Regions from separate parts of the Nocardiopsis coralliicola genome, predicted to be linked through region 4. Evidence: riboswitches for the same ligand, from Rfam matches in the RefSeq annotation. Region 4 holds a riboswitch; each other region holds the start of a gene.
The links. Region 4 has a riboswitch for thiamine pyrophosphate ahead of ACYVGT_RS26295 (ECF transporter S component). Riboswitches for the same ligand answer to the same signal wherever they lie in the genome.
Positions count from the first base shown of each region.

Region 1: it holds a riboswitch for thiamine pyrophosphate, as region 4 does, so the genes downstream of both, thiO (glycine oxidase ThiO) here and ACYVGT_RS26295 (ECF transporter S component) in region 4, are expected to answer to the same signal.
Region 2: it holds a riboswitch for thiamine pyrophosphate, as region 4 does, so the genes downstream of both, thiD (bifunctional hydroxymethylpyrimidine kinase/phosphomethylpyrimidine kinase) here and ACYVGT_RS26295 (ECF transporter S component) in region 4, are expected to answer to the same signal.
Region 3: it holds a riboswitch for thiamine pyrophosphate, as region 4 does, so the genes downstream of both, thiC (phosphomethylpyrimidine synthase ThiC) here and ACYVGT_RS26295 (ECF transporter S component) in region 4, are expected to answer to the same signal.

Region 1 covers NZ_BAAGXT010000032.1:7,110-10,623, reverse strand. Annotated here, with positions in the region: gene thiE (thiamine phosphate synthase) at 89-748, opposite strand; gene ACYVGT_RS19790 (Rv2175c family DNA-binding protein) at 1,051-1,410, opposite strand; TPP riboswitch at 1,515-1,625, shown strand; gene thiO (glycine oxidase ThiO) at 1,623-2,915, shown strand; gene thiS (sulfur carrier protein ThiS) at 2,954-3,154, shown strand; gene ACYVGT_RS19775 (thiazole synthase) at 3,163-3,514, shown strand, end outside.
Region 2 covers NZ_BAAGXT010000003.1:55,886-59,399, reverse strand. Annotated here, with positions in the region: gene ACYVGT_RS03665 (alanine/glycine:cation symporter family protein) at 1-937, shown strand, start outside; gene thiD (bifunctional hydroxymethylpyrimidine kinase/phosphomethylpyrimidine kinase) at 1,061-1,864, opposite strand; TPP riboswitch at 1,852-1,949, opposite strand; gene ACYVGT_RS03655 (DUF368 domain-containing protein) at 2,011-3,126, opposite strand.
Region 3 covers NZ_BAAGXT010000004.1:197,939-201,452, reverse strand. Annotated here, with positions in the region: gene ACYVGT_RS05370 (lycopene cyclase family protein) at 1-343, shown strand, start outside; gene ACYVGT_RS05365 (hypothetical protein) at 527-1,186, shown strand; TPP riboswitch at 1,291-1,401, shown strand; gene thiC (phosphomethylpyrimidine synthase ThiC) at 1,397-3,205, shown strand; gene ACYVGT_RS05355 (FkbM family methyltransferase) at 3,240-3,514, opposite strand, start outside.
Region 4 covers NZ_BAAGXT010000063.1:16,644-20,157, forward strand. Annotated here, with positions in the region: gene ACYVGT_RS26290 (ABC transporter ATP-binding protein) at 1-1,222, opposite strand, end outside; gene ACYVGT_RS26295 (ECF transporter S component) at 1,228-1,824, opposite strand; TPP riboswitch at 1,877-1,982, opposite strand.

The DNA of each region.
Region 1 (3,514 bases), on a different contig from region 4:
GCGCGGCGGACGGAGCCGCCGGAGCTGCGGTGCACGCCGGCGCCGGGGAACCGGCGCGGATCAGCAGCCGTGGCCTCCTGCTGCGGGATCAGGCGCCGCCGGCGGCCGCGGCGAGGCGGCGGGCGAGGGCGGCGGCCGCGGCCTCGGGGTCGTCGGCTTCGGTGATGGCGCGGACGACGACGGCGCGGCGGGCGCCGGCGCCGATGACGTCGGCGAGGTTGTCCTGGCCGATGCCGCCGATGGCGAACCACGGCCGGCCGCCCGCCAGTTCGGCGGCCCGGCGCACCAGGTCCAGGCCCGCCGCGGGGCGGCCGGGCTTGGTGGGCGTCGCCCAGACGGGCCCGACGCAGAAGTAGTCCGTGCCGGGCTCCTCGGCCGAGGCGGCGGCCGCCTCCGCGGTGTTGTTCGAGCGGCCGATCACCGGGCCGTCGCCGATGATGGCGCGCGCGGCCCGCACCGGCAGGTCGTTCTGCCCGAGGTGCAGGACGTCGGCGCCGGCCGCGTGGGCCAGGTCGGCCCGGTCGTTGACCGCCATCAGCGCGCCGTGCCGCGCGCAGGCGGCGCGCACTGCGGCGAGCGCTTCCAGCTCCTGGCGGGCTTCCAGCCGCTTGTCGCGCAGCTGGACGACGTCGACACCGCCGGCGAGTGCCGCATCGAGGAAGGACTCCAGGTCCCCGCGGTCGGATCGGGCGTCGGTGCACAGGTACAGGCGGGCGCGGGCGAACCGCTCGCGGACGGTCGGGCTCATGGGGCCTCCTGGGGGTGGGCGCCCCGCGCGCGGCGCGGGGCGGTGCGGAGCCGCTGGGGGCAGGCCGGGGGGCGCGTCCGCCACTGTCCGGGGTTCACCGCCGGGCGGCGAGGTCCGGGGGGCACCGGGCCGCCCCGGCAGGCGGGCGCACGGCCGGCAGCCGGAGGCCCTGCTGGAGCGGGGCCGGCCGCGGGCCTGGACGGCACCCTCCCCCGGCGGCTGCGGAAGCGCGGTGTGCCGGGGGCGGCCGCCGCGCCGGACGCAGCGGCCGCCCCCGGCGCGGGGACTCGGGCGGGGCGGGCCTACAGGGCCAGCGCCTGCGCCCGGCGGCGGACTTCGGTGCCGCGGTTCTCGATCAGCGCCTGGACCGGGCTGCCGGGCAGGGTGGGGTCCTCGGTGAACAGCCAGGCGAGCGCCTCCTCGTCGGAGAAGCCGCAGTCGGCCAGGACGGTGAGCGTGCCGGGCAGGCCCTTCACCACGTCGTCCCCGGACAGGAACGCGGAGGGGATCTGCAGCTCGCCCGCGCGGCGGATGCCGATCAGCCTGTGGTCGCGGATGAACTGCTTGACCCGGTTGGGCGAGACGCCCATCCCGGTCGCGGCGTCCCGCAGGGTGGTCCAGTCTCCGACCAGGTCGTCGATGCTCTTGTCGTTCTCGTTCACACCCCCAATGTGCCATATCCGCGCGTCAGCGCGGCGCCGCTCGGGCCCCGGCCGGGCCGCTCCCGCGCGGGGCGCGGTGGCGCACCGTGCCTAGAATGGGGGGAGAACATCCCCGCGGGAGCCGGGTGGGACCCGGCTGAGAGGGGGGCTGCGAGCCCTCGACCGCAGAACCTGATCCGGGTCATTCCGGCGAAGGGAGTGGAGGAGCACCTATGCCCCCGACACCGTCCGGCCCCGAGGCGCCCGGCGCTGCGGCAGCGGCCGCCGCGCCGCCCGGCGGTTCCGGAGCCGTCTTCGACGTGGTGGTGGCCGGCGGCGGGCTGATCGGCCTCGCCACCGCCTGGCGGGCCGCGCGGCGCGGCCTGCGCACGGCGGTCGTGGCACCGGCCGCCGAGCCGAATGCGGCCTCGACCGTCGCCGCGGGCATGCTCACCCCGGCCACCGAGGCGGTCTTCGGCGAAGAGGAGCTGATGCGCTTCGCCGCGGTCTCCCGCGACCGCTATCCCGGTTTCATCGCCGATGCCGAGGCCGACGCCGGCGAGGCAGGCTGCGCCGGCTTCAGCACCGCCGGCACGCTGCAGATCGCGTTCGGCGCCGACGACATCTCCCGCCTCACCGAGCTCGGCACGCTGCACGCCCGGCTCGGGATGGACGCCGAGCGGCTGACCTCGCGGCAGTGCCGCAGGCTGGAGCCGCTGCTCTCCCCCGACGTACGCGGCGGCCTGCACGTGCCCGGCGACCACTCGGTCGATCCGCGGCGGCTCCTCGCGGCGCTGCGCCGGGCCGGAGCGGCCCGCGGCGTGCGGCGGATCACGGGCAGGGCCACCGCTCTCGCCGCTGCCGGAGGGCGGGTGCGCGGCCTCTACACCGACTCCGGCGCGCTGGTCCGCGCTGAGCAGGTCGTGCTCGCCGCCGGAGCCTGGACCCCGTCCATCGGCGGCCTGCCGCCGGGGCTGGTTCCGCCGCTCCGCCCGGTCAAGGGCCAGCTGCTGCGGCTGCGCACCCCGCCGGGTGAACCGCCGATCGTCGGCCGCACGGTGCGCGGCCTGGTCCGGGGCGTACCGGTGTACCTGGTGCCGCGCGCCGACGGCGAGATCGTCGTCGGCGCCACCCAGGAGGAGGTGGGCGCCGACACCCGGCTCACCGCGGGCGGCGTCTACCAGGTGCTCCGCGACGCGCACACCCTGGTGCCCGGTGTGGGCGAGCTGGAGATCGCCGAGGCCTGCGTCGGCCTGCGGCCGGGTTCGCCGGACAACGAGCCGCTGCTGGGCCCGGCCGGCGGCGGCCCGGAGGGGCTGCACCTCGCCGCCGGGCACTTCCGGCACGGCGTGCTGCTCACCCCGGCGACCGCCGACGCGCTGGCCGCGGTGCTCGCCGGCGACCCGCTGCCGGACCACGCGCGGCGCTTCGCCGCGGCGCGGTTCGGCGCCCCTCCCGGCCCGGAGGGCGCGGAGCAGCCGCCGCAGGACCGGGCCCCGGCCGGACGCGCCGGGGCAGCCCGCTGACCGCCCAGCAGCACGAGTACCGAGAAGGAGCCGCAGCCGTGGAGATCACCGTCAACGGAGAACACCGGGCCTACCCCGACGGCAGTACCGTCGGCGATGTGGTCCGCGCCCTGACACAGGCGCCCGGCGGGGTGGCCGCCGCCGTCAACGACGCGGTCGTGCGCCGGGGGTCCTGGGACAGCGCGCCGCTCGCCGACGGGGACCGCGTCGACGTCGTGACCGCAGTCCAGGGAGGGTGAGGACACCGATGACCGAGACCACCGCACCCGCGGCCGCCGCGACCGGCCCGGCACCGGGCTCCGCAGCGGGCTCCGACCCGCTGGTCATCGCGGGCCGGTCCTTCGGCTCGCGGCTGATCACCGGCACCGGCGGCGCCCCGTCGATGGCGGTGCTGGAGCAGGCGCTCCTCGCCTCGGCCACGGAGCTGACCACGGTGGCGCTGCGCCGCGTCACGCCGGGCACCGAGGGCTCGGTGTGGGACCTGCTGTCCCGCAACGGCATCGCGCCGCTGCCCAACACCGCCGGCTGCTTCACCGCGGCGGAGGCGGTCCGCACCGCGCAGCTGGGCCGCGAGGCCCTGGAGACCGACTGGGTCAAGC
Region 2 (3,514 bases), on a different contig from region 4:
CATCGCCTCCTTCGGCATCGGCAACATGACCCAGGCCAACGCCGTCGCCGGGCAGCTCGACTCCACCTTCGGCGTGCCGACCTGGCTCTCCGGTGCGGTACTCGTGCTGCTGGTGGGCGCGGTCATCCTCGGCGGAATCAAGAGCATCGGCCGGTTCGCCGCCGGCGTCGTGCCGTTCATGATCATCGCCTACGTGCTCGCCTCCCTGCTGGTCCTCGTGGTGAACGTGGACGCCATCCCGGCGGCGTTCGGGCTGATCTTCAGCGACGCCTTCACCGGCACCGCGCCGGTCGGCGGCTTCGCCGGCGCCGCGTTCATCATCGCGATGCAGCAGGGCATGGCCCGCGGGATGTTCTCCAACGAGTCCGGCCTGGGCACCGGTGGCATCGCCGCTGCCGCGGCGAAGACCGCGCAGCCGGTGCGGCAGGCGATGGTCTCCATGACGCAGACCTTCATCGACACGATCATCGTCGTCACGATGACCGGCCTGGTGATCATCGTCAGCGGCGTCTGGCAGACCGGCAACGCCGATGACGGCGCGATCATGACCAACGACGCGATGAGCCAGGCGTTCGGGGACATCGCGCCCGGCCTGGCGCCGTTCGGCGGCTACATCGTCGCCATCTCGCTGATGTTCTTCGCCTTCACCACGCTGGTGGGCTGGTCCTACTACGGCGAGCGGTGCCTGGACTACCTGGTCGGCCGCAAGGCGGTCTTCCCGTTCCGGATCCTGTTCGTCCTGGTGGTCTACGTCGGCGCGACGACCGAGCTCACCCTCGCCTGGTCGTTCAGCGACGTCGCCAACGGGCTGATGGCCGTTCCGAACCTGATCGGCCTGGTCATCCTCGGCAGCGTCATCGTGGTGGAGACGAAGAAGTACTTCGCGAACCCGGACTGGCGCCACCCCGACCGCGAGGTCAGCGGCACCGGCAGCTGACCGCTGCCGTTCGCGGCCTCGGCCGCACACCGCCCCTGGGCGCCGTCCGCACTGCGGGCGGCGCCCAGCCGTTCGAGGGCTCCCGGCGCTGCACCGCTGCTGCTGCACACGCCTGCAGCACCATCACCACCACGCGTGGAAGTGGTGTACCGGCCCGTTTCCGCGGCCGATGCCGAGCTCGTCGGCCCGGCGCAGCGCGCCGGTGAGGTACTCCTTCGCTGCGCCGACGGCGGCCGGATAGTCCGGGCGCTGCGGCAGCAGCGCGGCGATCGCCGAAGACAGCGTGCAGCCGGTGCCGTGCGTGTTGCGGGTGGCCACCCGCGGCGCGGTGAACGGCACCGCCGCTGCGCCGTCCGCCACGAGCAGGTCGGCCGACTCCGGGCCGTCCAGGTGCCCGCCCTTGAGCAGCACCCGCCGCGCGCCCGCGGCGAGCAGCCGGCGCGCCTGCTCCTCCATCGCCGCGAGATCGCCGACCTCCTTCTCCCCGAGCAGGTCCGCCGCCTCGGGGAGGTTGGGGGTGACCAGGTCGGCCCGCGGCAGCAGGACCTCGCGCAGCGCCGCCACCGCCTCCTCCGCGAGCAGCCGGTCGCCGCTCTTGGCCACCATCACCGGGTCGAGGACGACGTGCGGGGGGCGGTAGGAGTCCAGCACCTCGGCGACCGCGGCGATGACGTCCGCGTCGCCGAGCATGCCGATCTTGACGGCGTCCACCCGGACGTCGTCGAGCAGCACCGCCAGCTGGCGCTTGATGAACGCTGGCGGGACCGGCAGCACCTCGGCGACGCCGGTCGTGGTCTGCGCGACGAGCGCCGTGACGACGCTGGTGCCATAGGCGCCCAGCGCCGAGAACGTCTTCAGGTCGGCCTGGCCGCCGGCGCCCCCGCTGGGATCGGTGCCGGCGATGGAAAGAACGGTAAAGGAGCCCATGGCGTCCCTTCGCTAGTGCGAGCTAGTGCAGGTTCTACGGGTGTCATCTCAGCCGGTGCTGGCACCGGCACCCCGCGCCGTATGCGGTTGTGCGGCCCGCTGCGGTCACATCCGCGCGGGCCGCTCCTACAGTGCCATCCCCCGGCTCACCGCCGGGATGCGGGGCGGGTATGCCGGCCCCCGCCGCGGCCAGGGGCGGCGGAGCCGGGAGCTCCGGAGCCGCCGTCGGCGTCCCAGTCGGGGACGTGCGGGGCGCTGCGCCTGCTGACCGCGTGCTCCAGCAGCAGCACCACGACGACGGTGCAGAAGCCGCCGGCGGCGAAGAGCACCGTGGTGCCGGCGTCGGCGGAGGGCCCGGAGAGCCCGCGGTCGGCGTCCTGCCACGGCCACAGCGCCCGCAGCGAGCCGGCCATCACGCCGGTCATCACCACCAGCGTGATCATCCGGTGGTGCTCCAGCAGCCACTGTAGGAGCTTCACGAAGAGTGCGCCGCCGATCGCCGCGCCGAGCAGGAAGGTGCCGATGTAGCCGAGGTCGCGCTCGTTGAGCGCCGCCATGGTGGTCGTGTAGAGGCCGAGCGTGAGCAGGATGAACGACCCGGACATGCCCGGCATGACCAGTGCGGAGACGGCGATGGCCGCGGCCGCGGCGACGACGATCGGGGTCGGCTCGACCTGGGCGGGCGGCATGCCGGTCGCGAAGAACGCCGCGACGGCCGCCGCCAGCGCCACGGCGTAGTGCCAAGGCCGCCAGCGGCCGCCGGCGGCGGTGTAGGGCACCCACAGGGAGGCCAGGACCAGGCCGAAGAACAGGCCGTAGGAGTGCTCCGGGTGCGCCTCCACCAGCGGCGCCACGACGCGGGCGGCGACGATCGCCGCCGCCACCATGCCGATGGCGACCGCTGCGACGGTGCCCCAGTCGGCCCGGCGGAACTCGGCCGCCGCCGCGCCCATGCCGCGGCCGCGGATGCCGTCGGTGACGGTGTGCCGGATGCCGGAGACCACATGCCCGGCCGAGGTGATGATCGATTCGTACACCCCGACGATCAGCGCCACCGTTCCGCCGCTGATCCCCGGAACGACCTCGGCCGTTCCGATCAGCCCGCCGCGGACGACGTTGAATGCGTGGGTGCCGATCGGGGTGCGCGCCGGCGTGCGGCGGCGGGTGCCCGCGGCGCCGGGCGGAGCCGCGGGAGCCGGGGCGGGGGCGCCGGCGGGCGCTCCTCCCGGGTGCCCGGGCGGGGTGCTGGAGGCGTGTTCCATGGTGTGCCTTCGCTGGATCGGGGGATGCGCGGTGCAGTGCTCCGGGCGCCGCGCGGGACAGGGGGCGGTGGCGATCGGCGGCAGCCGCCGCAGAATGTGCACAGCCGCCCCTGGGAGGTGCGGTGCAGGGCCCGTGCTCGGGCTGCAGCCGCACGTGCACGGACACGGCGGCGCGGACAGGGCCGCGGCCGGCGCCCTCTCCGACGCTAACGCGACCGGTACCTGCGGCGTTCCGCGCCGGGCCGGACCGCGGAGGCGGGCACTGCGGAGCGGCCCCGGAACCGCTGGTTGACGGCGTTGGGGGCGCGCCGCCGTGTCCACGGGGCCCTTGCAGGCCTCTGGGGGGTCTGTTCTTCTGCTGGGGGTCGCCGCGCTGCTTTCGGGGGTG
Region 3 (3,514 bases), on a different contig from region 4:
CGGGGCCACCCGGCCCTCCACCGGCTACACCTTCAGCGGCATCCAGCGCCAGGTCGCCGCGGTGGCGCGCGCACTGGAAGAGGGGCGCACGCCGGTGCCCCCGGTGCCGCACCGCCGCCGGCACCTGGCGATGGACGCGGTGCTGCTGCGCGCCCTGGACGCGGGGCGGGTGCGCGGCGACGCGTTCTTCGCCGGACTGTTCGCCCGCAACAGCATGGTCGACGTGCTCGACTTCCTCGACGGGCGCACCACCCTCCGCCGCGAGCTCGCCATCGGGGCGACCACGCCCGTCGCGCCCATGGCTGCCACCGTGGTCGAACGCCTGCTCGGCCGGCCCCGCTGAGGCGCCGCCCGCCCGATTCCTTGAAGGCTCGCCCCGCGCTGGGTCATACCAGCGGGCAGCGGTGCCTGGGGCGGGGCGTGTCCCGACCTCCCGGGAACGCACCGGTGCCAGCCATAGAGTGCACGAGCATCCGTTATCCTCTTGAAAATCGAGTAGATCGAGTTTCGAGGAATTGGAGTCCCGATGGTCTCGGCCACGTTCGGGCTGTTCGCCGCCTCCCACGCGGTCCTCTGCGCGGCGCTGCTCGGCGCGGCGCGAAAGCAGCGGTCCTGGTGCCTGCTGTTCGCCGGCGTGGTCGCCGCAGGGCTGGTCTACGACAACGGCATCGTCGCCCTGGGGGCCGCCATCGGCGAGGGGGCGCTTCTGGAGGGGCTGAACTACCCGCGTTTCGTGGTCCACGCCCTGTTCACGCCGCTGCTGGTGATCACCGCGGTGGGTCTGGCGCGGCGCTCCGGCGCCCCGTGGGCGCAGGGCAGGGGAGTGCACGCCGCCTTCTGCGCGGTGGCCGCCGCGCTCGTCGCCTACGGAATCGGCTTCGAGGTCGCCGGCCTGGAACTCGTGCCGCAGACCGAGGGCGACGCCCTCCGCTACTCCGGCGCCGAGGCCGCTCCGCCGGTCCCGGCCGCCGCCGCGATCCTGATCGTCATCGGGGTCGGCCTCGCCCTGGTCCGCAGAGGAGGGCTGGCGCTGCTGCTCGGCGCGGCCGCGATGTTCGCGGCGGCCGCCGCTCCCAGCGCGCCGATGGCGCTCGCCAATCTCGGCGAAGTGGCCCTGATCGCCGGATTCGCAATCACCGGAACCCGCCGGCCGCCCGCCGCGGCGCTCCGCTCCGCGCCCGGGTGAAAAATTCGAGGGGCAGCCGCCGATTTCCGCCGCCTGCGCTGGCATTTCCCAATCGGACGCGATAGTGGGATTGCCAGGTGCGGGGCGGACTGTGATACACGTTCTGTGACCCCGCGGGGGCCTTCGGTAGAGGGCTGAGATCAGGCTGGCACCGCCTGGAACCGTTGAACCTGATCCGGTTGACACCGGCGTAGGAAGCGAGGACCGCAGATGGCTGCGCGCATTCCCGAAAAGCCCCGCCCCACTGGAAATCCGGCCGGCGAACCCGACTCTGAGCGGTATGCGTCGCATTCGCTCGCCTGGGTCGAGGACTCGGAGCACGGGATCCGCGTTCCGGTCACCGAGATCGCACTCGACGACACCTCCGGGCGCCCCAACGAACCGGTCCGCGTCTACCGCACTGCCGGTCCCGGCAGCGTCCCCGAGTACGGACTGCCGCCGCTGCGCGCGCCGTGGATCGCGGCGCGCGAGGACACCGAGACCTATGCGGCGCGGGGCCGCCGGCTCGCCGACGACGGCCGCGCGGCCGCGCGGCGGGGCGCCCCGTCCCAGCAGTGGCAGGGGCGCCGCGCGGCACCGCTCCGCGCAAAGGCCGGTGGCACGGTCACCCAGATGCACTACGCGCGGCGCGGCATCGTCACCCCCGAAATGCGGTTCGTGGCACTGCGCGAGCAGTGCGACGCGGAGCTGGTCCGCAGCGAAGTCGCCGCGGGCCGGGCGATCATCCCGGCCAACGTGAACCACCCGGAGTCCGAGCCGATGATCATCGGCAAGCGGTTCCTGGTGAAGATCAACGCCAATATCGGCAACTCCGCGGTCACCAGCTCGATCGCCGAGGAGGTGGCCAAGCTCCAATGGGCCGCCAAATGGGGCGCGGACACCCTGATGGACCTGTCGACCGGAAACGACATCCACACCACCCGCGAATGGATCATCCGCAACGCGCCGATCCCGGTGGGCACGGTGCCCATCTATCAGGCGCTGGAAAAGGTCGACGGCGATGCCAATGCGCTGACCTGGGAAATCTATCGCGACACCATTATCGAGCAGTGCAAGCAGGGCGTCGACTACATGACGGTCCACGCCGGGGTGCTGCTGCGCTACGTCCCGCTGACCGCCGAACGGGTGACCGGGATCGTCTCGCGCGGCGGGTCGATCATGGCCGGCTGGTGCCTGGCCCACCACGAGGAGAACTTCCTCTACACGCGCTTCGACGAGCTCTGCGCGATCTTCGCCCGCTACGACGTCGCCTTCTCACTGGGCGACGGGCTGCGGCCCGGGTCGATCGCCGACGCCAACGACGCCGCCCAGTTCGCCGAGCTGGACACCCTAGCCGAGCTGACCCGCCGGGCGTGGACCCACGACGTCCAGGTCATGGTCGAGGGGCCGGGGCACATCCCGCTGCACCAGGTGCGGGAGAACGTCGAACGGCAGCAGGAGCTCTGCGACGGCGCCCCGTTCTACACGCTGGGGCCGCTGGTCACCGACATCGCCCCCGGCTACGACCACATCACCTCGGCGATCGGGGCCACCGAGATCGCCCGGTACGGCACCGCGATGCTGTGCTACGTCACGCCCAAGGAGCACCTCGGGCTGCCCGACCTCGACGACGTGCGCACCGGGGTGATCACCTACAAGATCGCCGCGCACGCCGCCGACATCGCCAAGGGCCACCCCGGGGCCGCGGCGCGCGACGACGCCCTGTCGAGGGCGCGGTTCGAGTTCCGCTGGCGCGACCAGTTCGCGCTGGGGCTGGACCCCGAGACGGCCGAAGCCTTCCACGACGAGACACTCCCCGCGGAACCCGCCAAGACGGCGCACTTCTGCTCGATGTGCGGGCCGAAGTTCTGCTCCATGCGGATCTCCCAGGACATCCGCGACGCCTACGGCGCCGCGGGATCCGCCGACGTCGCGGCGGGTATGCAGCAGAAGAGCCGCGAGTTCCTCGAGTCCGGCGGGCGGGTCTACCTGCCCGACCCCGCCCCGGCCGCGAGCCGGGGCGAGGCAGGGCCGCCCTAGGCGCCGCTCTCGGGCAGAGGCGCCCCGGCCCTCCTCAACGGCGTTCGTCCGCGAGGGGGCCGCAGGCGTCGACGGCCCGGCGCCACGCACGGGCGTCGTCCCACAGTGCAGCCGGGGGTTCCGCGGGCGCGAAGAGCCACATGCGCTGCTCCGCACCGGAGACCCGGCCGTCGATGACGCTGCGGGCCGGCGCGGGGACCTCGTCGCCCAACTGGTGCCAGGTGTAGTCGAGCGGGCCCAGCAGGTCCATCAGGCGCTCCTCGACGCCGCGGCCCGGGAGGACCTCGCAGAAGACCCAGGGGCGGAACG
Region 4 (3,514 bases):
CGAGGCGCAGGCGCTGCAGGAGCGCGTCGGCCGACGCTGCGGCGCGGGACGCCGGCAGGCCCCGCCGCAGCGGCGCGAACTCCAGTTCCGCGCGCACCGAGGCGGTGATGAACTGGTCGTCGGCGTGCTGGAACACGGTGCCCACGTGCCGGGCGAGCCGGACCGCGGGCCACCGGTGCAGGTCGCGCGGGTCGGCCTCCGCCAGCGCGCCGCGGGGGCGCACCCGGCCGCTGTCCGGTCGGGCGAGGCCGCCGAGCAGCCGCAGCAGCGTTGACTTGCCCCCGCCGTTGGGCCCGGTCAACGCGGTGACCGCGGTGCCGGCGGCCGCAGCGTCAGCACCGCGGAGGACCGTGGCGCGGCTTCGCTCAGTGCCGCCGGGCGCGCGCGGCGCGCGTGCCGCAACCTGCTCGGCGTGCAGCAGCGGCGCGCCGACGCGTCCGGGCGAGGCGGGGGCCGACGGCTCGCGGCCCGGCACCCACACGCCGCGCGCCGCGAGCGCGGCACCCTGCCGGGCGAACACCTCCGCGGGCGGGCCGTCGGCACTCACCCCGCCACCGGGATCGACCACTACGACACGGTCGACCAGGTCGGCGACGTCGGCCACCCGGTGTTCGACCAGCAGCATGGTGGCGTCGGATTCGGCGGCGATCCGGGCGAGCAGGCCGCGGACCAGGGCGGCGCCGTCCGGGTCGAGGTTGGCGGTGGGCTCGTCGAGCAGCAGCAGCCGCGGCTGCAGAGCGAGCGCACCGGCGGCGACCAGGCGCTGCTTCTCGCCGCCGGAGAGCGCCGCGGTGGAGCGGTCCGGCGGGTAGGGGAAGCCGACGGCGTCCAGCGCGGCGGCGGCGCGGGGGCCGATCTCGGCAGGCGGAACGGCCAGGTTCTCCAGGCCGAACGCGACGTCGTCGCCGGCCCGGGCCATGACCAGCTGCGCCTCGGGGTCCTGGGCGACGAGCGCCGCGCCGCGGCCGCGGCGCGGCGGTGCGCCGTCGACCTCGACGTCCCCTTCCTGCTCACCGCCGATCGCGCCCTCGGATCCGGTCAGCCCGGCGAGGGCGTGCAGCAGCGTGCTCTTGCCGGCGCCGGAAGGGCCGAGCAGCAGGACGCGCTCGCCCGGTTCGATCGCCAGGTCGACGCCGCGCAGCGCCCAGCCGGGCCGTCCGGCGTGCCGCCAGCCCCAGCCGGTGAAGCGGACCCGCGCGCCGGCGGATGCGTTGGCCGGCATGCCGCTCACCCGTGTGCTGAGGGGAAGGGGGCGAGCGCGCCGGCGCGGGCCAGGGCGGTGGCCAGCAGCCTGCTGCCGACGCCGCCGATGGCCGCGGCGCTGGCCACGACCAGGACGGCGTAGGCGCCCATGAAGGAGAGCGGCCAGTCGGCGTAGGAGAGCGTCAGGTCCATGGCGACCGGCACCAGGCCGGCGGCGGCGCCGGCGAGCACGGCAGCGCCCATCCCCCATCGGCGGTACCGGCCGGCCAGGAAGACGAGCTCGGGCAGGAGCCCCTGGAGCAGGCCGGACACGATCACCATCACGCCCCAGGACGTACCGAGCAGGGCGGAGACCGTTGCGGCGGCGACCGAGGTGAGGATTCCGGCACCGGGCTTGCGGAGGATGAGCATGCCGAGGACCCCGGGCACGAGCCAGATGCCGTACAGCACCGCCTGGGCCGGCGGGAAGAAGAGGAACAGCGGCGCGGTGGCCTGCCAGAGCATGCCCCAGAACCAGAACACGACGCCGACGGCGACGCCGAGGACTGCGGCAACAACGATGTCGACGGTCCGCCAGCGCGCCCCCTGCGGGCGGGCGGCGGGGGTGGAGGTGGTCACGATGGGTCCCTTCGCATCCGTGAGAACACGAGAGGGCTCGGCCGAGAGCGCCCGGAGGGCGGATAGCACGACTTCCTTCGCTGGCATGATCCAGATCAGGTGTCTAAGGGTCTGCGGTCGCACCGCACTCTCAGCGCCGAAGCGCTCCCCTGTCGGTTACCTCCACCCTAAGCCCGCCCCACCGCCGATGCCACCCCTGATCCACACGATCCACCCCACACGGCGCGCACAGGATGCATTCGGTCGAAACCGCGCTCCATGCCCTCGGTACCGCGGCGAGGGAGGCTCCGCCGGCGGTCTTATCGGCCCTGCCCCGCCACTCCTGGCCGCCGTGTGAACAAGGCTTCTGCTGGCCGGGGCTGGGGCGCAGGCATGACCAGCAAGGGCGGCTTCGCCGGCGGATTCTTCGCTCTGTTCCGCCGCTTCAGACACGGCGTGCAACCAGAGTGCTGCTGGCTCCGGGGCTGGGGGCGGATCAGGCCGAAGGCTCCCGCATCCCTCCAGCCGGCTGGCCGATGGTCATTGCGTCGGACAAGCGGAGAAGCGGCAGTGACGGCAGGGGTGAACAGGGGCCGCAGGTGGGCGCGAGGGACTGGTGTGACTACAGCGCCGGGAGAGGCCGCAGGCTCCCGCACGGGGGCAGTCGGGTGGCGGGCTGGTCGGTGCGTCGGACAAGCCAAAGACGGCAGTGACGGCCAAGGTGGGCGGGGCCCGAGACGGCGGCCGGGCGGCGGCTGGTCGCGGGGCGGGCGTGCGGGGCGGGTGTGACTGGTGTGAATAGCGGGGTTGCAGGGTCGGCGGCAGGCGGACCCGGTGCGGGCGGGCGGTTCGCGAACCGCTGGTAACACCTCACCGGCGCCACGACTGCCACCTTTTCGCGGGCCGATGCGCGGAAAACCCTGGGGGTGTGACCGTTCCGCGGCCCATTCACCGGACCAGTTTCACTCTGCGTGACGACATATCGGGCGAATCTGGGCGCTGATCACCGCGGGCGGGCGGGTGTCCGGCTTGGGGGGCCTACGCGCAGGAGCGCGGCGCGTTCCTTTTCCGCGGGCCGAGGGGTCACTCCTGCCTCAAACCGACCAAAGCACCCAATTCGTCGCCGCGACTCGCGCCTTTTCGCCGGCCTGGCCGCGGAAAAGGCGGGTGTGCGGAAATCGGACATCGACACGCTGTGTGACCTGGCGTTGCGCAGGTCAGCGTGGAACGGAATCGGGCTCTGCGCGCCGGGTCCACAGGGGGAGGGTGTCTCTTGCTAGGTCCGGGTTTGCAAGGCCCCCGTCATTGCGTCCGTTTCATGGCATTTGTCCCCCACCCCTGCTCCGCGACCATCCAGACACCCGGCCGACCCGCCCAGGCCCCCTCCCTCGCCGTCGCTGCCGCTTTTGCGCTTGTCCGACACAAAGAACACCGGAAAGCCGGCTACCGAGAAGTGGGAGCACCTGCCCCGCGAACAGCAGGAACACTGGTCGCGCAGCGGTTCCGAGCGGTGGGACAGGGCGAAAGTCTGTCGGCGAAGCCGTCCTTTGTCTTGATCCCTTGCACCCCGGCCCCGCGACCCCGCAGCGGCGCTGGTCGCTCGCCGGCTCCGCAGCGACGGAACAGAGCAAGAAGACCGCCGGCGAAGCCGCCCTCGGCCTTCCTCCGCCAGCCCCCTACGCCGCATGCACCGGCACCCGGCCGGAGAACGCGG